2 regions of the Salmonella sp. FC25216 genome follow, and region 2 is predicted to be linked to the other one. Evidence: riboswitches for the same ligand, from Rfam matches in the RefSeq annotation. Region 2 holds a riboswitch; the other holds the start of a gene.
The links. Region 2 has a riboswitch for cobalamin ahead of btuB (TonB-dependent vitamin B12 receptor BtuB). Riboswitches for the same ligand answer to the same signal wherever they lie in the genome.
Positions count from the first base shown of each region.

Region 1: another riboswitch for cobalamin. It lies ahead of AC3G3F_RS21800 (cobyrinic acid a,c-diamide synthase CobB); the one in region 2 lies ahead of btuB (TonB-dependent vitamin B12 receptor BtuB).

Region 1 is NZ_JBDGON010000015.1:46,550-57,537, reverse strand. It holds gene pduC (propanediol dehydratase large subunit PduC) at 1-463, opposite strand, end outside; gene pduB (propanediol utilization microcompartment protein PduB) at 482-1,294, opposite strand; gene pduA (propanediol utilization microcompartment protein PduA) at 1,291-1,575, opposite strand; gene pduF (propanediol diffusion facilitator PduF) at 2,100-2,933, shown strand; gene pocR (transcriptional regulator PocR) at 3,111-4,022, shown strand; cobalamin riboswitch at 4,348-4,522, shown strand; gene AC3G3F_RS21800 (cobyrinic acid a,c-diamide synthase CobB) at 4,620-5,999, shown strand; gene cbiB (adenosylcobinamide-phosphate synthase CbiB) at 5,996-6,955, shown strand; gene AC3G3F_RS21790 (cobalt-precorrin-8 methylmutase) at 6,966-7,598, shown strand; gene cbiD (cobalt-precorrin-5B (C(1))-methyltransferase CbiD) at 7,598-8,737, shown strand; gene AC3G3F_RS21780 (cobalt-precorrin-7 (C(5))-methyltransferase) at 8,731-9,336, shown strand; gene AC3G3F_RS21775 (decarboxylating cobalt-precorrin-6B (C(15))-methyltransferase) at 9,326-9,895, shown strand; gene AC3G3F_RS21770 (cobalt-precorrin-4 methyltransferase) at 9,888-10,661, shown strand; gene cbiG (cobalt-precorrin 5A hydrolase) at 10,642-10,988, shown strand, end outside.
Region 2 is NZ_JBDGON010000013.1:106,661-117,648, reverse strand. It holds gene murI (glutamate racemase) at 348-1,199, opposite strand; gene btuB (TonB-dependent vitamin B12 receptor BtuB) at 1,144-3,000, opposite strand; cobalamin riboswitch at 3,066-3,258, opposite strand; gene trmA (tRNA (uridine(54)-C5)-methyltransferase TrmA) at 3,373-4,473, shown strand; gene AC3G3F_RS20950 (YijD family membrane protein) at 4,602-4,961, opposite strand; gene fabR (HTH-type transcriptional repressor FabR) at 4,977-5,612, opposite strand; gene sthA (Si-specific NAD(P)(+) transhydrogenase) at 5,811-7,211, shown strand; gene oxyR (DNA-binding transcriptional regulator OxyR) at 7,194-8,111, opposite strand; gene argH (argininosuccinate lyase) at 8,395-9,771, opposite strand; gene argB (acetylglutamate kinase) at 9,840-10,616, opposite strand; gene argC (N-acetyl-gamma-glutamyl-phosphate reductase) at 10,624-10,988, opposite strand, start outside.

The DNA of each region.
Region 1 (10,988 bases), on a different contig from region 2:
CTATCTGTACCGGATTATCTTTGACGTTGGTGACGTGCGCCTGCTGAGAAGGTGTACGACGAGCGCGCATTTTTTGCATCGCCATCATCATCTCAACCACATTCATCTGCGAGACGACTTCGACAATTTTTGCCGGCGTCATGGCGGTAGTGAGTGGAACAATGTCGCTGCGTTTCACATTAGGGTCACACAGCATATTGGCGAGTTTTACGGAGTCCATCGCCATAACTTCTTCCGCTCGCGCCAGATTGATGCCGTAACGGGCAATAAAGTGGTCAATCAGGTCAAAATCACTCACCGGTTTACCGTCTAACTCCGTGACGGCGCCGTTAACGATTTTGATAGACGGTTTTGGGTCGTTCGGGCTTTCCATTGCAATGAAGCCTTCTTCGATCCACTCCTTAACGAAACCGTCCTGGTTTACAGGGCGTTTCGCCAGCGCTTCAAATCTTTTCGATCTCATGAATCAGCCTCACGGATATCAGATATAGGACGGGCGATCGTTTTTCGGTTCGTCACCGAGGGTCGCAAGGACGGTTTTGCCAATTTCACGAGCGGAGATCACGGCCTGACGTACTGCGCCGGAATCGCCGGAAATGACCAGAATCGCTTCGTTGCTAAAGCTGGTGCCGTGTGCCGGAGAGCTATACGCTACGACGTCAACGTTGGCGGATTTCAACGCGGTATCAGCCATCAGTACGCCGACGGAAGCAGGGGCGCCGACAATTACGCCGCAGGCGCGTCCAACTGGCGCACCAAAGGCTTTTTCAAGCGCATAGCTGGCGCGTGCGGTATATTGCAGCTCGATGTGTCCAGCTTCATTGGCGTAAACATCGCCGAAGGTACGGTCGAGCTCTTTCAGTGCGACTTCGATCCCGCGTTTTACGTCGGAAACGTCGTTTCCGCCTAAAATGATCAGCGATCCGTGACCCGCGCCGCCTTTGGTATCGCGGGGTAGCTCAATACTGACCACCTCAGTGTTAGTCGCTTTGACCGCTTCATCCGCGGCCATAATATGGGGGCCTGCGCCAGTACGGGCGCCAAGAATACCGATGGAGCGGTAGCGTTTTTCGAGTTTCATCGCCTCTAACAAGGCGCTGTCTACATTGGCGATCACCAGACCGATGGTGTCGCCAATCGCGGTACCGACGAATTCCGTTAAACTGCAGCTTTTTTCTGCCATAGCCGTCTCTCGTTTGGGATGGGGGGTATCAGAACTAACCGTTTTTTCCGGCGTCGCCACACGGGCAATCACTTGCGCCATGATCTGTTCCACCAGTTCATTGCTACTCATGGGTTAATTCCTTTTGGTAAGATTTTTTCTACATCGGTATGTGGGCGTGGGATAACGTGTACGGCTTTTACGTCTCCTACATTTCGCGCGGCTGCCGCGCCAGCGTCGGTAGCCGCTTTTACCGCGCCGACGTCGCCGCGAACGATAACCGTTACCAGCCCTGAGCCAATTTTTTCGTAGCCGACCAACATCACATTGGCTGATTTCACCATTGCGTCTGCGGCCTCTATGGCGGCAGTTAAGCCTTTGGTTTCTACCATTCCTAACGCTTCTTGTTGCATAAAGACCTCGCCTGGGTTTTCCCGATAGTGATGACTATAAGAAGATGCGAGGAAAAAGAATGGCTGACTTGCTGTTGAGTATCATAAAATAATGGGGGAGTAATATGATTAAATTGCGTTTTGTTTTTATAACTCATTGATAATTAATGTTTAATATATTATTATTTATATGATTATTTTGCTTTTATTATTTCATTTTTACATTTTTGTTAGTGACGGAAGTATTTTTATTTGATACGGCGAAAGACGCAAAATGTGATGCTTATTCGAACTTGATAAGTTGGCTTGCGCAATATTTTATTATTCTCACAGGCGTATTTTATAGCTCATATTTCCCGTATGACGGGCTGATAAAAATATAGGGAAAGCAATATTTTGCTATCGCAACACGATTTTTCCGGGAGACAGGTCCGCAGGTTGCCAACAATTTACAGGCGGCACTTTTTATAGTGAGGTTAGCTGTACTCTACCGCCAGCCGAAACTTGCGCTGGTCAGGACACGAACTTTGCTCAGAAGGTGTCACATGAATGATTCTCTAAAAGCGCAATGTGGTGCGGAATTTTTAGGCACCGGACTCTTTTTGTTTTTTGGTATCGGTTGTTTGAGCGCGCTCAAAGTCGCAGGCGCCAGCCTCGGATTATGGGAGATTTGCATTATTTGGGGGCTTGGGATTTCACTGGCCGTTTACCTTACGGCCGGGATCTCCGGCGGACATCTTAATCCTGCGGTGACAATCGCGCTGTGGCTGTTTGCCTGCTTTCCCAGGCAGAAAGTATTGCCTTATATTATTGCCCAGGTTGCCGGCGCTTTTGGTGGCGCTCTGCTGGCGTATGCGCTTTATAGTAGCCTTTTTATTGAATTTGAGACTGCGCATCATATGGTGCGCGGTAGCGTCGAAAGTTTGCAATTAGCCAGCATTTTCAGTACCTATCCGGCCGCAGCGCTAAATGTATGGCAGGCGGCGTTAGTGGAAGTGGTAATTACGTCGATTCTGATGGGCATGATCATGGCATTGACGGATGATGGCAATGGCGTTCCTAAAGGGCCGCTTGCGCCTTTGCTTATTGGGATACTGGTTGCCGTTATCGGCGCGTCTACCGGGCCTCTTACCGGTTTTGCAATGAATCCGGCGCGTGATTTCGGCCCCAAACTGTTCACATGGTTAGCGGGGTGGGGGAACATGGCGATGAGCGGTGGGCGAGAGATCCCTTACTTTATCGTGCCGATTGTCGCGCCTGTTATCGGCGCCTGTGCCGGAGCGGCCATATATCGCTATTTTATTGGTAAGAATTTACCTTGTAATCGCTGTAAACCGGAAGAAAATGCGAACCAGATTCACAGCAATGATGTATCGTAAAAACAGGTGAGATAATTTCGTGATCTGCTTTCACGAACTGATCAAAACGTCTCCCTGCAATGGGAGACTTTTGGTATTGTCATTGTACTTTTTATCAGGGCCAGGATAATGGTAATAAAAAGTGAATGTAAATAATGTGTTTTGTTTATAACAATAAATTAACTGAGGGGTTTTATCATGATTTCTGCGAGCGCTCTGAACTCAGAACTCATTAATAAAATCGCACAGGATTTTGCACAAGCCACCGGTCTGGCGGTTGTGGTTGTCAATATTCATGGTGATGAAATATCTGAGCTATTCAATTTCACGCCGTTTTGTCAGTTGATGCGGCAACATCCCCAGCATAGTACACGTTGTCGTATGAGCGATCGCTGCGGGGGACTGGAGGCATCGAAGTCCGATCAACCCTGTATTTATCGTTGTCATGCCGGGCTAACGGATTTTTCTATTCCGCTGGTAATTGCAGGGCATTTAGTTGGCTTTGTTTTATGCGGACAGGTTCGATTAAGTAATGACGTGGAACTGGTAGACATTCTTAATGTCGACGATCGCTGGCAGGCTGACCCTGAGCTGTTGAATGAATTTCGGAATGTGCCAGAGATGGACTATTCACGAGTTATCGCTTCCGCCGATCTGCTTAAACTGATCGTTGAGAATTGCCTGAAAAAACAACTCAATTTTGTGGTTATCAAAGACAATCCGCAGAAATCGGAAACAAACAAAACCGCTCGTGGCCCCAGCCCGCATGACAGTAAAATGAAAAAAGCGCTTCGCTATATTGATGCGCATTTGTCCGACGATCTTCGTCTGGAGGATGTCGCTTCACATGTCTATCTTAGCCCCTATTATTTCAGTAAGCTATTCAAGAAATATCAGGGGATCGGATTTAATGCGTGGGTGAATCGCCAAAGGATGGTTAGCGCCAGAGAATTGCTTTGCCATAGTGACTGGAGTATTGCCAGTATTGCACGTAATTTAGGCTTTTCGCAAACCAGCTATTTTTGCAAAGTCTTCCGCCAGACCTATCAGGTTACACCGCAGGTTTACCGCCAGCAGATAAATGAGAGTTCTCACCCTCCATCGATATAAGTAGCAATATTTTGCTATTGCCGATTTTTGATAGTGTTTTGTATCTTAATCATTTCAGAAAGAAAATTTATCTGGTGTAACAATAAATTGTCATAGCGCAACAAAATAATAAAATTTAGGGCATAAACTGCACCAGTTTTTATTTTTGTGATGAAGTACAGTGTTAGGAAAGATAAGTTTTATTACGCTTTGTCGACACGTTCTATCGTCAATATACCGGTAAGGATGAGTAGATTAACGTCAGATGAGCAACCGCTCAGGCTATTGCTCACAGAAATGTAAAATGTAGCACATTATTAATTGCCGTTATGGGTGTGCCGTACAGCCATAACGTAAACCAACAGGTTTGCCACATTTGTGGTAGGGAAGGGGGTGAAAATCCCCCGCAGCCCCCGCTGCTGTGATGCTGACGACCCCGTAAAGACCACTGATCGCAAGATTGGGAAGGACGGGCGAGGAGGACGCTAAGCCAGAAGACCTGCCTGTCGGTGATAACCAACAACTTCGGTGGGAAGTGGGTTGCGAAGACGCGTACAGTCGAAAGACTGAACATGCGCGTACCTGTATACCCCTACCACCCTGAACAGGATCAGGGTAATGGCGGCAAGGCATCACGCATTTATTCTTGCAGGCACAGGAAGCGGTTGTGGCAAAACCACGGTGACGCTTGGTTTGCTGAGGCTGCTGCAAAAACGCGCGCTGCGCGTACAGCCGTTTAAAGTTGGGCCAGATTACCTTGATACCGGCTGGCATACCGCTATCTGTGGCGTGGTGTCCCGTAATCTTGACAGTTTCATGCTTCCTCCTCCTGTTCTCAACGCCTTATTTTGCGAACAAATGCAGCGGGCGGATGTCGCTGTCATTGAGGGGGTCATGGGGCTGTATGACGGCTATGGCGTCGACCCCAATTATTGCAGTACAGCCGCAATGGCAAAACAGCTTGGCTGCCCGGTCATACTACTGGTGGACGGCAAGGCTGTTTCAACGTCGCTTGCGGCTACCGTTATGGGATTTCAGCACTTCGACCCGACCCTCAACCTCGCGGGCGTGATTGTGAATCGCGTCACTAGCGACGCCCACTATCAGCTCCTCAAAAATGCCATTGAACATTATTGCTCACTGCCGGTACTGGGGTATGTCCCTCCTTGCGACGGCGTCGCATTACCTGAACGCCACCTGGGGTTGATTACCGCCAGAGAATCCCGCGTCAATCAGCAATCATGGCATGATTTTGTCGCTACGCTGGAACAAACAGTGGATGTGGATGCGCTACTCTCGCTGAGTCTGTTATCAGCGCTTCCGGCGGGAACGTGGCCTGAACGCCCAGGTAAAACGGCGGGGGCAGGGCTGACGCTTGCGCTGGCGGATGATGAAGCCTTTAACTTTTATTACCCCGACAACATCGATTTGCTGGAACGTGCCGGCGTTAACATTGTGCGTTTTAGCCCACTGCATGACCGCATATTGCCTGACTGTCAGATGATCTGGCTGGGCGGTGGATATCCTGAATTATACGCCGCGGATCTGGCGGCAAATACGATGATGTTAAAACATTTGCGGGCTGCGCATCAGCGCGGTGCGGCGATTTATGCGGAGTGTGGCGGTCTGATGTATCTGGGGAGCACTCTGGAGGATAGCGGCGGAGAAATTCATCAGATGGCGGATATTATCCCCGGCCACAGCAAAATGGGTAAGCGACTTACCCGCTTTGGTTACTGTGAAGCGCGGGCTATGCAGCCAACGCTATTGGCGGCGCCTGGCGAGATAGTGCGCGGCCATGAATTTCACTACTCAGATTTTATCCCCGAAACACCCGCCGTTATGGCCTGTCGTAAGGTTCGCGATGACCGCGTGTTACAGGAATGGACTGGCGGCTGGCAGACAGGCAACACGTTTGCCAGCTACCTGCATGTCCATTTCGCCCAGCGTCCGGAAATGTTGCAGCACTGGCTGGCGGCGGCGAGGCGCGTATCATGACGATCCTTGCCTGGTGTATCGCCTGGGTGCTGGATTTTATCATCGGCGACCCTCAACACTGGCCTCATCCGGTACGCTGGATAGGTCGTTTAATCACGTTTGTGCAGCGAATTGTGCGTCGCTATTGTCACAGCGACAAAGCGCTGCGGATTGGCGGTGGCGTAATGTGGATTGTGGTTGTCGGGGCGACCTGGGGCATGGCGTGGGGCGTACTGGCGCTGGCGCAGCGGATTCATCCCTGGTTTGGCTGGAGCGTCGAAGTCTGGATGATCTTTACCACGCTGGCCGGACGCTCTCTGGCCCGCGCCGCGCAGGAGGTTGAACGACCGTTACGGGAGGACGACCTTGCGGAAAGCCGAATAAAACTCTCCTGGATCGTCGGGCGCGATACGTCGCAACTTCAGCCAGAGCAGATCAATCGCGCCGTGGTGGAAACGGTTGCAGAGAACACCGTTGACGGCATTATCGCGCCGCTCTTTTTCCTCTTTCTCGGCGGCGTGCCGCTGGCTATGGCCTACAAAGCCGTCAATACCCTGGATTCAATGGTGGGCTACAAACATGAAAAGTATCGGGCGATTGGTATGGTTAGCGCCCGTATGGACGACGTAGCGAACTATCTTCCCGCCCGACTGAGCTGGCTGTTGCTGGGCATTGCGGCAGGACTTTGTCGCCTGAGTGGTTGGCATGCGCTGCGTATTGGCTGGCGTGACCGTTATAACCACAGTAGCCCAAATTGCGCCTGGTCGGAAGCCTGTGTGGCCGGCGCCTTAGGTATCCAGCTAGGTGGCCCAAATAGCTACTTTGGCGAGCGAGTGGACAAACCCTGGATCGGCGACGCGCAGCGCGATATTTCCGTAGACGATATTTCCCGAACGATTCGATTGATGTGGGTCGCTTCAACCCTGGCGCTGGCGCTGTTTATTGCGGCACGGTGCTGGTTATCTGGCGTGGCCTGAGGACGACAGTATGCATTATATCCAGCAGCCCCAAACCATTGAGGCCAATAGTTTCACCATTATTAGCGACATTATTCGCGAAGCGCATCCCGATTACCGTTTCGCCAGTCCGCTCCATGAGGCCATTATCAAGCGGGTTATCCATACCACCGCCGATTTCGACTGGCTGGACATTTTGTGGTTCTCTGCTGATGCGCTGGAGCAGCTTTGTGATGCGCTACGCCATCCGTGCATTATTTATACCGATACCACGATGGCGCTGTCCGGCATTAATAAAAGATTGCTGGCGACGTTTGGCGGCGAGTGTCGTTGTTATATCAGCGATCCGCGCGTGATACGCGCCGCAAAAACGCAGGGGATTACCCGTTCAATGGCTGCTGTTGATATTGCTATCGACGAGGAGGAGAAAAACAAAATCTTTGTTTTCGGCAATGCGCCGACGGCCCTGTTCCGTTTGCTTGAGCATAACGTGACGGTGAGCGGCGTGGTGGGTGTACCGGTAGGCTTTGTTGGCGCTGCGGAGTCCAAAGAGGCGCTCACCCATAGCCATTTCCCGGCGATTGCCGCGTTAGGGCGTAAAGGCGGCAGTAACGTAGCCGCCGCTATCGTCAATGCGCTGCTTTATCACCTCCGGGAGGCTTGATGAGCGAGCTTTCTTTTGACGCGCCGGTCTGGCATCACGGTAAAGCGTTACGTAAAGGATATACCACCGGTTCCTGCGCGACGGCGGCGGCAAAAGTCGCCGCGCTGATGGTATTGCGTCAACATCTAATTCATCAGGTTTCCATCGTCACGCCGTCGGGCGTCACGCTATGCCTGAACGTGGAGTCGCCGCACATTGAAGGCCAGCAGGCGATAGCCGCAATTCGTAAAGATGGCGGCGATGACGTGGATGCCACGCACGGGATGTTGATTTTTGCCCGCGTTACGCTCAACGACAGCGGTGAGATTACGCTCACTGGCGGCGAAGGTATTGGTACGGTAACGCGTAAAGGGGTCGGACTGCCGCTCGGGAGCGCCGCTATCAATCGTACGCCGCGCCATACCATTGAGTCTGCGGTGCGCGAAGCGATAGGCCCGGCGCGTGGGGCCGATGTGGAGATTTTTGCCCCGGAAGGCGAAGCGCGGGCGCAAAAAACGTATAACTCGCGGCTTGGCATTCTTGGCGGCATTTCCATTATTGGCACTACCGGCATTGTGACGCCGATGTCGGAAGAAAGCTGGAAACGCTCGCTATCGCTGGAGCTGGAGATCAAACGGGCGTCAGGATTAACGCGGGTGATACTCGTGCCGGGCAATCACGGCGAACGGTTTGTTCGCGAACAAATGGGCGTCGACACACAGGCGGTCGTCACCATGAGCAATTTTGTCGGCTACATGATTGAAGAGGCGGTACGGCTGGGGTTTCGCCAGATAGTGCTGGTGGGTCATCCTGGAAAATTGATCAAAATCGCTGCCGGGATCTTCCATACCCATAGCCATATTGCCGATGCGCGGATGGAAACGCTGGTCGCGCATTTAGCTCTACTGGGCGCGCCGCTGGAGTTACTCACTCTGGTCGGCGATTGCGATACCACCGAAGCGGCAATGGAGCACATTGAAGCATATGGCTTCGGGCATATCTACAACCATCTTGCCAGGCGTATTTGTTTGCGAGTCATAGAGATGCTGCGTTTTACCAAAACGCTGCCTGTCTGCGACGCCATCCTGTTTTCTTTTGATAACCATATTCTCGGTAGTAATCGTCCCGTCGACGAGATTGCTAAGGAGCTGCAATGCTAACGGTCGTGGGAATGGGGCCCGCCGGACGGCATTTGATGACGCCTGCGGCGCTGGAAGCGATAGACCATGCCGATGCGCTGGCAGGCGGTAAACGCCATTTGGCGCAGTTTCCGACGTTTGGCGGCGAACGATTTACGCTGGGCGCGGATATTGGCGCGTTGTTGTCCTGGATTGCCGCCCGTCGGGATAAACGGATCGTGGTGCTGGCCTCCGGCGATCCGCTGTTTTATGGCATCGGTACGCGCATGGTGGCCCATTTTGGTATTGAGCATGTTCGCATTATCCCAGGGATCAGCGCCGTACAGTATCTGTGCGCGCAGGCTGGAATTGATATGAATGACATGTGGTTGACCAGTAGTCACGGTCGTTGCGTCAGCTTCGAGCAACTGGCGAGCCATCGCAAAGTGGCGATGGTCACGGACGCCCGCTGCGGCCCGCGGGAAATCGCGCGGGAACTGGTCGCGCGCGGTAAAGGGCATCGCTTAATGGTGATTGGTGAAAATCTGGCGATGGAAAATGAGCGAATCCACTGGCTACCTGTCAGTGCGGTCAACGCCGACTATGAAATGAGTACAGTGGTGATCCTTGATGAAAGATGAGCTTTTTCTGCGCGGCGAGAACGTGCCGATGACCAAAGAGGCAGTACGGGCGCTGGCACTGTCGAAACTTGAGCTCCACCGCGCCAGTCACCTGCTTGACGTCGGGGCGGGAACGGGAAGCGTCTCAATTGAAGCGGCGCTGCAATTTCCTTCGTTGCAGGTGACGGCTATTGAGCGCAATCCCGCCGCGTTACGGTTGCTTGATGAGAATCGTCAGCGCTTTGCCTGTGGCAATATCGATATTCTCCCCGGCGAAGCGCCAATGACCATAACCAGGAAAGCCGATGCGGTGTTTATGGGCGGCAGCGGCGGGCATCTGACGGCGCTGATTGACTGGGCGATGCGCCATCTGCATCCCGGTGGCCGTCTGGTAATGACCTTTATCTTGCAGGAAAACCTCCATGGCGCTCTGGCGCATCTTGCGCGCATCGGTGCATGCCGAATGGACTGTGTACAGCTTCAGCTCTCATCGTTAACGCCGCTGGGGGCGGGACACTATTTCAAACCGAACAATCCTGTTTTTGTTATCGCCTGTCAGAAGGAAGAAAACCATGTCTGAGACATTTGATCCACGCTGTGTGTGGTTCGTCGGCGCCGGGCCGGGCGATCGCGAGCTGATCACGCTTAAAGGATACCGTCTGCTGCAACAGGCGCAGGTAGTTATCTATGCTGGTTCGCTGATCAATACCGAACTGCTGGATTACTGCCCCGCGCAGGCAGAACGCTACGACAGCGCCGAACTGCATCTTGAGCAGATTATCGAGCTGATGGCGGCGGGCGTGAAAGCGGGAAAAACGGTGGTGCGTTTGCAAACGGGCGATGTCTCGCTGTATGGCTCCGTACGTGAGCAAGGCGAAGCGTTAACCCGCCGCGGTATTGACTGGCAGGTAGTGCCTGGCGTCAGCGCGTTTCTCGGCGCTGCGGCGGAGCTGGGCGTGGAATATACCGTACCGGAGGTATCGCAGAGTCTCATTATTACCCGTCTGGAAGGGCGTACGCCAGTACCGGCGCGCGAACAACTGGAGGCTTTCGCCAGTCACCAGACGTCGATGGCGATTTATCTCTCCGTTCAGCGTATTCACCGGGTGGCGGAACGTCTCATTGTCGGCGGTTATCCGGCAACTACGCCTGTCGCGGTCATCTATAAGGCTACCTGGCCGGAAAGCCAGACCGTTCGCGGCACGTTAGCGGATATTAGCGACAAAGTACGTGATGCTGGCATCCGTAAGACGGCGCTGATCCTGGTCGGGAATTTTCTGGGTAAGGAGTATCACTACTCAAGACTCTATGCAGCGGACTTTAGCCATGAATACCGTAAAGCCTGAATCCATTGCGTTGTTTTGCCTGACGCCCGGCGGTGTGGCGCTGGCAAAGAGACTTGCCGCGATGCTGCCGTTAACCTGCTTTACCAGTGAAAAACTGCGGGAAGAGGGATTTATTCCCTTCGACGGCGGATTCGCTAATACCGCGCGGCAGGCTTTTACCACCTATACCGCGCTCATTTTTATCGGCGCGACCGGCATTGCCGTTCGTGTCCTGGCGCCGTTAGTGAACGACAAGTTCAGCGATCCGGCGGTGGTCGTCATTGATGAACGTGGTCAGCATGTCATTAGCCTGCTTTCCGGTCATGCGGGCGGGGCCAATGCCTTGAC
Region 2 (10,988 bases):
GTAATGAATTACGTGTTCACTCAGAGACTTGGTATTCGTTTTTCGTCCGGGGACGTTAAGAATCCGTATCTTCGAGTGCCCACACAGATTGTCTGATAAATTGTTAAAGAGCAGTGCCGCTGCGCTTTTCTCAGCGGCGCGGGGTGTGCATATTACGCTTTCCCGCTTCAGAGTCAAGCGTTTATTTTCGCTTTTCTCCGTGAGGTTCTGGTCTGAACCCCGCTGACCCGGCGGCCTGTGTGCCGTTGTTCCGTGTCAGTGGTGGCGCATTATAGGGAGTTATTTCTGCCTGACAAGAGGAAATTTAAAATAATTTTCCAAGTGCCTGGTATTTACCCAAAACGCCATTAAACCGCCAGTTTTTCGAGCGTTTCAAAGCCATAACGCTGTAAAACGGGCAATAATTGTTCAGCTTCTGGCGTCATTGCCATGCAATAAGCAATATTGGCATCGGTCGATTTTGCATACGGCGCTTCATGCTCCAACAGCCAGGCTGTACGACGCGCTATCGCCGCGCCGGAATCCACTAACCGCGTCCCTTCGGGCAGGACTTGCAAAAGCTCGTCTCGTAATAGAGGGAAATGCGTACACCCCAGAACGACCGTGTCAGGCGGTTCCGGCATTCGCAGCCATGGACGTAATATACGGCGTAGCTCTTCCAGCGATACCGAGTTGCCATGTAATTTAGCTTCCGCCAGTTCCACCAGTTCTGCCGACCCCAACATAGCTATCTGACATTCATTGGCGAAGCGCGCAATCAGCTCGTGAGTATAAGGACGCTTGACCGTCGCTCGCGTCGCCAGTAGCCCGACGACGCCATTTGCGGTAAGCCGCGCCGCTGGTTTAATCGCAGGTACAACGCCCACCACCGGGAAGGCAAACTTTTCACGTAATGCGGGAAGTGAAACCGTACTGGCGGTATTGCAGGCTATCACCGCCAGTGAAAGGGGATAGCACTGCTGTACCGCAGTAACAATCTCGACAACGCGCTCGACGATAAACGTTTCGCTCTTTTCCCCATAGGGGAATGCCACGTTATCGAAAGCATATATATAGTGGAGATCCGGCAGGAGCCGCCGAATCTCATCATAGACCGACAATCCACCGACGCCAGAATCAAATACCAGCACGGTGGGACGTGGTTCAGAAGGTGTAGCTGCCAGACAAGGTGTATTCTCGTCCTGCAGTTTGGTAGCCATAAACTGTCTCGTAATCTTTGTCGAACAGGTTGGCTATTTTACCACGAACTGTCAGATGTGAGGTGAGCGGATATGAAACTCCAATATCCCACAAGCTCAAGCCGCCCATTTTTACATCTCTATTATTGTCGAAGTCTTTATCGTAACGTTCGCCGAGGTACTGATACATCACATTCCAGCCGAGTTCAAAAATCTGTCCGGTCAGCTCATACTTTACCTGCTGCTTAGCACGGCGATAGAGAACCTTATTGGTTTCATCATCACGCGGATCGACGTATTGCAGCGTCAGGTGGTGATCTACCGGGCCGGTGGTGATATTTCCGGTCCACTCCAGACCTTTAATAGTGGCCGATTTCAGATTAACGTATTGATTATCTGTATAATCGATCAGGTTTTGAACCTTATAATGATATGCAGAAAGGCGCCAATCCAGCGGTCCGGTCAGCCCATCAATGCCGGCCTCCCACTGCCTGGATTCTTCCGGCTTTAGGTTTGGGTTAGCGGCAATACCAGGCCCATAAGATGATGCAAAACGCGTCGCGCCATATTGCTGCCCAAGGGACGGTGCCAGGAACCCCGTACCATAGGAGAGAGTTGCCCGATAACCATCAACAAACTCCCAGCCCGCTGCGGTCTGCCATGTCCCATGCCAGCCGAACTGCTCATCATGATCTTCACGGCCAGAAGCTTCCAACGTGACACTATCGATTTGTTGCTGTCCGGTCAGGTAAAGCCCGGTGGTATCACGTTTGTAAGTATCGGCCTTCGTTGTACTACTGGAGGTCAGCTTTTCCTGTTTCCAGTCAGCCCCGCCGCTAACCGCTCCGTGCCCAACTTCAACACTATTACCCCACTGAATATAACGCTGCTCCATGTTATCCAGCGAGGCATCCCCCGCATACCGACCAAGATCGTGACTGTAGTTGTAATCTTTAATATGTTGATAATTGGCGATCAGCTGAGAAGAATAGATGCCAGAACTGTATTGCAGGCCAGCATCCCAAGATTGGGTGTAATTCTGGGCCTCATCATTGCCGCCAACATGACCATATGAACCCTGATCGTAATCGCTATTCGCCGTATAGCCATAACCGCGAAAGAAACCGGAGACGTTATCGTTAAACTTATGCTGTACGCCTCCCCAGAACAGCTTATTGCGGTAGCCGTCCCGGTCACTGTCCCCGTTATAGGGAGAGTCAGGCTGAATGTTAAAACCCCTGGTCGTCTCATACGCCCCGGCAGCAGTTACAATCGTATCGCCAAACCGTTTATTCATAATCCCATCATAGGTCTGGTAACCATCCGATCCCATACCGGCGTTGATCTGTGATTTCTCGTCATTGCTCATCGTAATGATATTGACGACGCCGCCAATCGCGCCAGAACCGTACACCGCTGAACGCGGTCCGCGAATGTATTCAATGCGCTGCACTAACGACACCGGAAGCTGACCAATATCAATCGCGTTACTAATGCCCGCCCGCGCCATCGGCACACCATCAATCAGTACCAGGACATGCCGCGATTCGGTGCCGCGAACATACAGCGAGGAACTCTTCCCCATTCCGCCGCTCTGTGAAATATCCACACCAGGAAGACGGCGCATTACGTCATTAAGATCTTTTGACTGCCAGCGCTGAATATCCTCGCGGGTGACGACATCAGTTGGCGCCAAAACAGAGTTTACAGGCTGCTGAAAACGGTTGGCGGTGACAACCAGGGTATCCGGGCTAGTGTCCTGCGCCCAAGCGGAAAAGGCCGTGACGGAGAACGCCGTCAGCAGCGTAGCTTTTTTAATCATTGTAAAGCATCCACAATATAAGAAGGATGCCGCAGGCTTCATCGATAGTACGCGATGATGAAAACCAGATGCGACGTTAGCCGGCAGGTCTTCGGGCTTGGAGGGTTATCCGTTGGCTGGATAGCAGAAATGATGACTTCCCACCGGAGGCAGTGTCTGCTTACGCTCTCATCTCACCTTTCCTTACCGCTGCGCGTCAGCTCCAGATTTTCACTGGATTCCCTATTAACTCACAGGACCGGCCCACGGATGCTACCGTCTGTCACAACACCCTGTCCAGACCGCGCATCACAAATCAGAAATCATCAATAGCTGGACATCCACTGAGCAATCCCTACAATCCCCGCGTACTTTTATTATTCAGGATGCGATATGACCCCCGAACATCTTCCGACAGAACAGTATGAGGCGCAGCTAGCCGAAAAAGTGGCGCGCTTGCAGAGTATGATGGCGCCGTTTTCTGGCCTGGTTCCGGAAGTATTTCGCTCGCCGGTCAGTCACTATCGTATGCGTGCGGAATTTCGCCTGTGGCATGACGGCGATGACCTGTACCACATTATGTTTGATCAGCAGACCAAAAGCCGGATTCGCGTTGACAGCTTCCCGGCGGCCAGCCAACTGATTAATACCTTAATGAAGGCGATGATTGCCGGCGTGCGCGATAATCATGCACTGCGGCATAAGCTGTTCCAGATCGATTATCTCACCACCTTGAGCAACCAGGCGGTAGTGTCGTTGCTGTACCATAAGAAGCTGGACGAAGAGTGGCATGAAGCCGCCACTGCGTTACGCGATGCTTTACGCGCGCAAGGTCTGAACGTACACCTGATTGGCCGGGCCACTAAAACCAAAGTCGAATTGGATCAGGATTATATTGATGAGCGTCTGCCTGTGGCAGGTAAAGAAATGATCTACCGCCAAGTCGAAAACAGCTTTACGCAGCCAAACGCCGCCATGAATATTCAGATGTTAGAGTGGGCGCTGGAGGTGACGAAAGACTCAAAAGGCGATCTGCTTGAGTTGTATTGCGGCAACGGCAATTTTTCTTTAGCGCTGGCGCGCAATTTTAACCGCGTGCTGGCAACCGAAATCGCCAAACCGTCCGTCGCTGCCGCGCAGTATAATATTGCCGCTAATCATATTGATAATGTTCAGATTATTCGCATGGCGGCGGAAGAGTTTACCCAGGCGATGAACGGCGTCCGTGAGTTTAATCGCTTACAGGGGATCGATCTGAAGCGCTATCAGTGCGAAACCATTTTTGTCGATCCGCCGCGCAGCGGTCTGGACAGCGAAACTGAAAAAATGGTGCAGGCTTATCCACGTATTCTGTACATTTCCTGCAATCCGGAAACGTTGTGCAAAAACCTGGAAACATTAAGCCAGACGCACACGGTGTCTCGCCTGGCGCTGTTCGATCAGTTCCCGTATACGCATCATATGGAATGCGGGGTGTTATTGACCGCAAGGTAAAATATACGTCGGATAGCCGATTATACCGCTATCTGGCGTTCTGCCGGGGCGCTTCGCTTGCCCGGCCTACATATATGTACAGTTGTAGGCCGGATCAGGCGCTTGCGCCGCCATCTGGCATTCGCACACTACTCCGCGATGTCCTGCTTCCGATTGCGCATCTTAAAGCCAATCCAGAATACCAGAATCACCGACAGCACCGCCGGAAAGAAATTAGAGCCCATATCCGGATATTCTGCACGCACGACGGTGCTATACAGTAAAACGCCAAGAATAAAACAGGCGGCGGCCAGCCCCGGCAAACCCACCGGCATAGTACGATTTTGGTAGCGTTGATGCAGGCAATATACCGTCAGCACCAGCGAGATAATCGGGAATACGGAGAACGGCACAATAGCGCTAAACAGTGCCGCGAATGTGCCGTTAATCGATAAGCCAGCGATGAGCGCCAGCAACAGCGTACCTTTATCTTGACCTGACTGTTTCATTACTCGTCCTTCACGTTATTCGGAATGATGTGCTATTTTCTCTTGCTCACGGCGATACCAGTAATACGCCCCTTTCGCAATCATGCGCAGTTGCAATACCAGCCGCTCTTCTAATTGCCGACGCTGTTCAGCGCCGATGTCCAACGCCTCTGCACCCGCGCTAAAGACAATAGTCACCATCGCTTCGGCCTGGGCTTCAGTAAACGCACGCGGCATATGGTTTTCGAGTTCCAGATAGTCGGCAAGTTCCGCAATAAAGTGCTGAATCTCCCGCGCGACGGCAGCACGAAACGCCGCTGAAGTGCCGGAACGCTCGCGCAACAACAGACGGAAGGCGTTGGGGTTGTTGCCGATAAACTCCATAAATGTGGAGACCGACGTGCGGATGACGCTGCCGCCTTTCGCGATGCGCTGTCGCGCCTGACGCATCAACTGACGCAACATCAGACCGCTTTCATCCACCATCGTCAGACCGAGTTCATCAACATCGCGAAAATGACGGTAAAACGACGTCGGCGCAATGCCCGCTTCACGCGCCACTTCACGCAAACTCAGGCTGGCGAAACTCCGCTCAGCGCTCAGTTGGCTGAATGCGGCTTCCACCAGCGAACGCCGGGTTTTTTCTTTTTGTTGCGCTCTAACACCCATCACAATGTCTGAATCCTTCCATATGCCTTATTCGGCACTATACCAGAGAATAAAAGTAACGGGTTCACACTGGATTGTGAATGATTGTTTACAGACAGTTTGTGCTCCGGCTTCGCAAAAAAGCACAACGATAATTGGGTTAAAGCTGGGCAAATGTTATCATCGTGTTTATTTTATGTATAAAAACAGGTGAGTAATACCATGCCACATTCCTGGGATTATGATGCAGTCGTCATAGGGTCAGGCCCCGGCGGTGAAGGCGCTGCAATGGGTCTGGTTAAGCAAGGAGCACGCGTCGCGGTGATTGAGCGTTATCATAACGTTGGCGGCGGATGTACCCACTGGGGCACCATCCCATCCAAAGCCCTTCGCCACGCCGTCAGCCGTATTATCGAATTTAATCAAAACCCGCTCTATAGCGACCACTCCCGTCTCCTTCGTTCTTCTTTCGCCGATATCCTCAACCATGCTGATAACGTGATTAATCAACAAACGCGTATGCGTCAGGGGTTTTATGAGCGTAACCACTGTGAAATCTTGCAGGGCAACGCCCATTTTATTGACGAACATACCCTGGCGCTGGAATGCCATGACGGCACGGTTGAAACCCTGACGGCAGAAAAATTTGTTATTGCTTGTGGTTCGCGTCCTTACCATCCCAATGATGTGGATTTCTCGCATCCGCGCATTTATGACAGCGACTCAATCCTTAGCCTCCACCATGAACCGCGCCACGTTATTATTTATGGCGCCGGCGTTATCGGCTGCGAATATGCGTCCATCTTCCGCGGTATGGATGTGAAAGTGGATCTGATCAACACTCGCGATCGCCTGCTGGCCTTTCTCGATCAGGAGATGTCCGACTCTCTCTCTTACCATTTCTGGAATAGTGGTGTGGTGATTCGCCACAATGAAGAGTATGAGAAAATCGAAGGCTGCGATGATGGCGTCATCATGCACCTGAAATCCGGCAAAAAACTGAAGGCTGACTGTCTGCTCTATGCCAATGGCCGTACCGGTAACACCGATTCGCTGGCGCTGGAGAATATTGGTCTGGAAACAGACAGCCGTGGACAGCTCAAGGTCAACAGCATGTACCAGACCGCCCTGCCGCACGTCTATGCGGTGGGCGACGTGATTGGCTATCCCAGTCTGGCTTCCGCAGCCTACGATCAGGGGCGTATTGCAGCGCAGGCGCTGGTGAAAGGCGAAGCGACCGCGCATCTTATCGAAGATATCCCCACCGGGATTTATACCATTCCGGAAATCAGTTCTGTCGGCAAAACCGAGCAGCAGTTAACGGCAATGAAAGTGCCTTATGAAGTGGGCCGCGCGCAGTTTAAGCATCTGGCGCGAGCGCAAATCGTTGGCATGAACGTCGGCACGCTAAAAATTCTCTTCCACCGTGAAACCAAAGAAATTCTGGGGATTCACTGCTTTGGCGAACGCGCCGCCGAAATTATTCATATCGGCCAGGCGATCATGGAGCAGAAAGGTGGCGGTAACACCATCGAGTACTTCGTTAACACCACCTTTAACTACCCAACCATGGCGGAAGCTTATCGGGTTGCGGCGCTAAACGGCTTAAACCGCCTGTTTTAACGCCTTGTCGAAATGGCCATCCATTGCGCCACGGATGGCCTCTGCCAGTTGCTCATAACGGCTACGCAGCGGCGATCCCGGGCGATAAACCAGCCCCACGGTACGACGCGGCTCCGGCTTAATGCATGGCAGATAGACCACGCCGTCGCGCTTACGCTCCTGCGGCACTGCCAGCGCAGGAAGTAGCGTAATACCACTGCCCGCCGCCACCATGTTGCGCAGCGTTTCCAGACTGGTCGCCCGGAAATGGGTATCTTCATCCGCTCCCGCTTCGAAACAGAACCCCATCGCCTGATCGCGCAGACAGTGGCCATCTTCCAGCATCAGCAATTTTTCGCCCGCCAGATCGGACATCGGCACGCGATCGCGATTCGCCCACGGATGATCCTCATAAATAGCCAGCATCATGGGCTCATCAAACAGCGGCACTTCGATAAATGCCTCACTCTCTTTCACCAGTGCCAGAATAGCGCAGTCAAGCTTGCCGCTATCGAGTTGCGCTAACAGCTGATGGGTTTGCGCCTCATGCAGATACATTTCCAGCTTCGGGAAAGTCTGGTGCAACATCGGAATAATAAGCGGCAGCAAATAGGGGCCAACCGTTGGGATTAAACCAATATGTAACGGGCCGGACATCGCCTCACCTTGTTGGCTTGCCATCTCCTTGAGCACCTTGACCTCACGCAGCACGGTGCGCGCCTGATCCACCAGCAGTAAGCCCGCCTGGGTAAACAGCACCTTACGACTCGTACGCTCCAGCAGCATAACGCCCAGCTCATCTTCCAGCTTGCGAATTTGCCCGCTAAGGGTTGGCTGGCTGACGTGACAGGAGTCCGCCGCTCGCCGGAAATGGCGATGTTCGGCTAACGCCACCAGATATTCAAGATCACGAATATTCATTATTCATCCTCCGTCGCCACGATAGTTCATGGCGATAGGTAGCATAGCAACGAACGATTATCCCTATCAACCTTTCTGATTAATAATACATCACAGAAACGGAGCGGTTTCTCGTTTAACCCTTGAAGACACCGCCCGTTCAGAGGGTATCTCTCGAACCCGAAATAACTAAAGCCAACGTGAACTTTTGCGGACCTCTGGTCCGCTTTTTTTTTGCGTAAAAAACCCGGCGTCGCTTACGCTCGGCCGGGCTATATTGCCTGATGGCGCTACGCTATCAGGCCTACAACGCGAGGCGCGCCTTCGCATCGTCGATGGCCTGCGCTACCTGTTGCGGAGAAACACCGCCTTTTGCCGCCCGTTTATCCAGACACGACTGTAAAGACAATATCGGATACACATCGTCGCCAATCACGCGGCTGAATTTCTGTAAATCAGCCAGCGGCAACGCTTCCAGCGGCTTACCCTGGCGAATGGCTTCTACCACCGCTTCGCCGACAATATGGTGCGCTTCGCGAAACGGCACGCCTTTCGCGACCAGGTAATCCGCCAGCTCCGTGGCGTTGGCATACCCCTGTTGCGCCGCGTCCTGGCAACGTGGGCGTTTCACCTGAATACCGTCCAGCACCAACGCTGCCATATGCAGGCAGTCAAGCCAGGTATCGAGCGCATCGAACAGCCCTTCTTTGTCTTCCTGCATATCTTTGTTATAAGCCAGCGGCAGACCTTTTAAGGTCATCATCATGCCGGTTAGCGCCCCTTGTACGCGACCGCACTTACCGCGAATCAGCTCCAGCGCGTCCGGGTTTTTCTTCTGCGGCATTAACGATGAACCGGAAGTAACGCGGTCAGAAAGCTCCACAAAGCCCGCTTCACCAGAATTAAAGAAAATCAGATCTTCCGCGAAGCGTGACAGATGCACCATACCAATAGCCGCATCAGAAAGCAGTTCCAGTACGTGGTCACGATCCGACACGCTGTCCAGACTGTTGCGGGTCGCAGACGTGAAGCCCAGCCAGCCTGCCAATTGTTCACGGTCGATTTCATAGGCTGTTCCCGCCAGCGCGCCGCAACCTAACGGACTCACGTCCAGACGTTTGAGTGTATCCTGCAGGCGGCTTTCATCTCGCACCAGCATTTCGACATACGCGAGACACCAGTGGGCGAAAGTCACTGGCTGCGCGCGTTGCAGATGGGTATATCCCGGCATTACCGCGTCCTGGTTCTCCTGCGCGGTTTCCACCAGCGCGCTCTGTAGCTGGCGGTTGGCGGTGAGCAGCTCCATCACCGTCTCTTTGCACCACAGTTTCAGGTCCGTCGCCACCTGATCGTTACGGCTGCGTCCGGTGTGCAGCTTTTTACCCAACTGACCCACTTTGTCGATGAGCTTACCTTCCACCCAGCTATGGATATCTTCCGCATCGCTTTGCAGGATTTGCTGCGGATTCGCGCGAACCTCTTCCAGCAGCACGTTCAGCGCCTCTTCCAACTGTCGTTGCTCATCGGCAGTCAGTACGCCCACCGTGACTAATGCTTTGGACCAGGCCACAGAACCGACAATATCCTGCTCCGCCAGACGGTAATCGAAGCGCAACGAATCATTGAATTGTTTAAACCGCTGGTCTGCCGCCTGTGTAAAGCGCCCACCCCAAAGTGCCATAATATACTTCCTTAAATTCTTCGAATTTCACTGCCGGATAGCGCTACGATTATCCGGCGCACAAATAGTTAAGCCAGAATACGCGTGCCAATCGGCGTACCATTAAACAGCGCTGGCAATTGTTCCGCATGACGCCAGGAAGCGATATCCACCGGGCGACCCAGCGCCCTCGCAGCATCGAGAGCCGCATTCACTTTCACAATCATACCGTCGGTAATAATGCCCTGGTCGATAAGCTGCTCTGCTTTGGACGCCGTCATTTCAGCGATACGCTGGCCTTTGCCGTCCAGAATACCGCTCACGTCAGAAAGCAGGATCAGATCGGCCCCCAGCGTCGCCGCCAGCGCGGTTGCCGCCTGATCGGCGTTGACGTTCATCAGTTGGCCGTCGTCTGTTACGCCAATGGAGCTGACTACCGGCAGAAAGCCGTTTTCCAGCAATGTGTTAATCAGCTTCGGCGACCCCGGCTGCGCCAGCCCGACGTGGCCTAACGCTTCATCGAGTTGAGTCACTTTTACGCTGTCGCCATCGCCCAGAAACAGACCAACAGAGGCGATATGGTGTTTCTTCGCCCAGGCCAGCAGGGTTTTGTTAGCGGTTCCCGCCAGCGCCCCGGTAATGATGCCAATCTGATCGGCAGGCGTCACGCGCAGGCCGTCTTTCTTTTTCACTGGCAAATTAAGCCCTTTCATCAGCTCATCCACCACACAACCACCACCGTGAACAACCACCAGCGCACGCTGATGGGACTCACGATAGTTGACCAGCGCGGTAAAAAGACGTTCCAGAGCCTCTTCGCTATCCAGTAATACGCCACCCAGCTTGATAATTAATGGATTCATCATTTCACCCTTAAATAAGAGACTGCGTTTCAGCGAAGCCGAAACGAATATTAGCGCATTGCACCGCCTGCGCCGCTGCGCCTTTCAACAGGTTATCTTCGGTTGCCACCACAATCAGATGTTCGCCCTGGACGGCAAAACCAATATCACAGAACGGCAACCCGACGACGTTCTTTAACGCCGGAACGCCTTTGTCATACAGGCGCACCAGCGGTTTGTCGCCATAGGCTTTTTGCAACACGTCGGCGACCTGCACATGGGTTACGCCCGCTTTCAGGCGGCAGGTAATGGTTTCCAGAATCCCGCGAGGAAAATTCCCCAGATGCGGGGTGAAGATGACCTCCGCGCCCAGATGGGCGGCGATTTCCGGCTGAT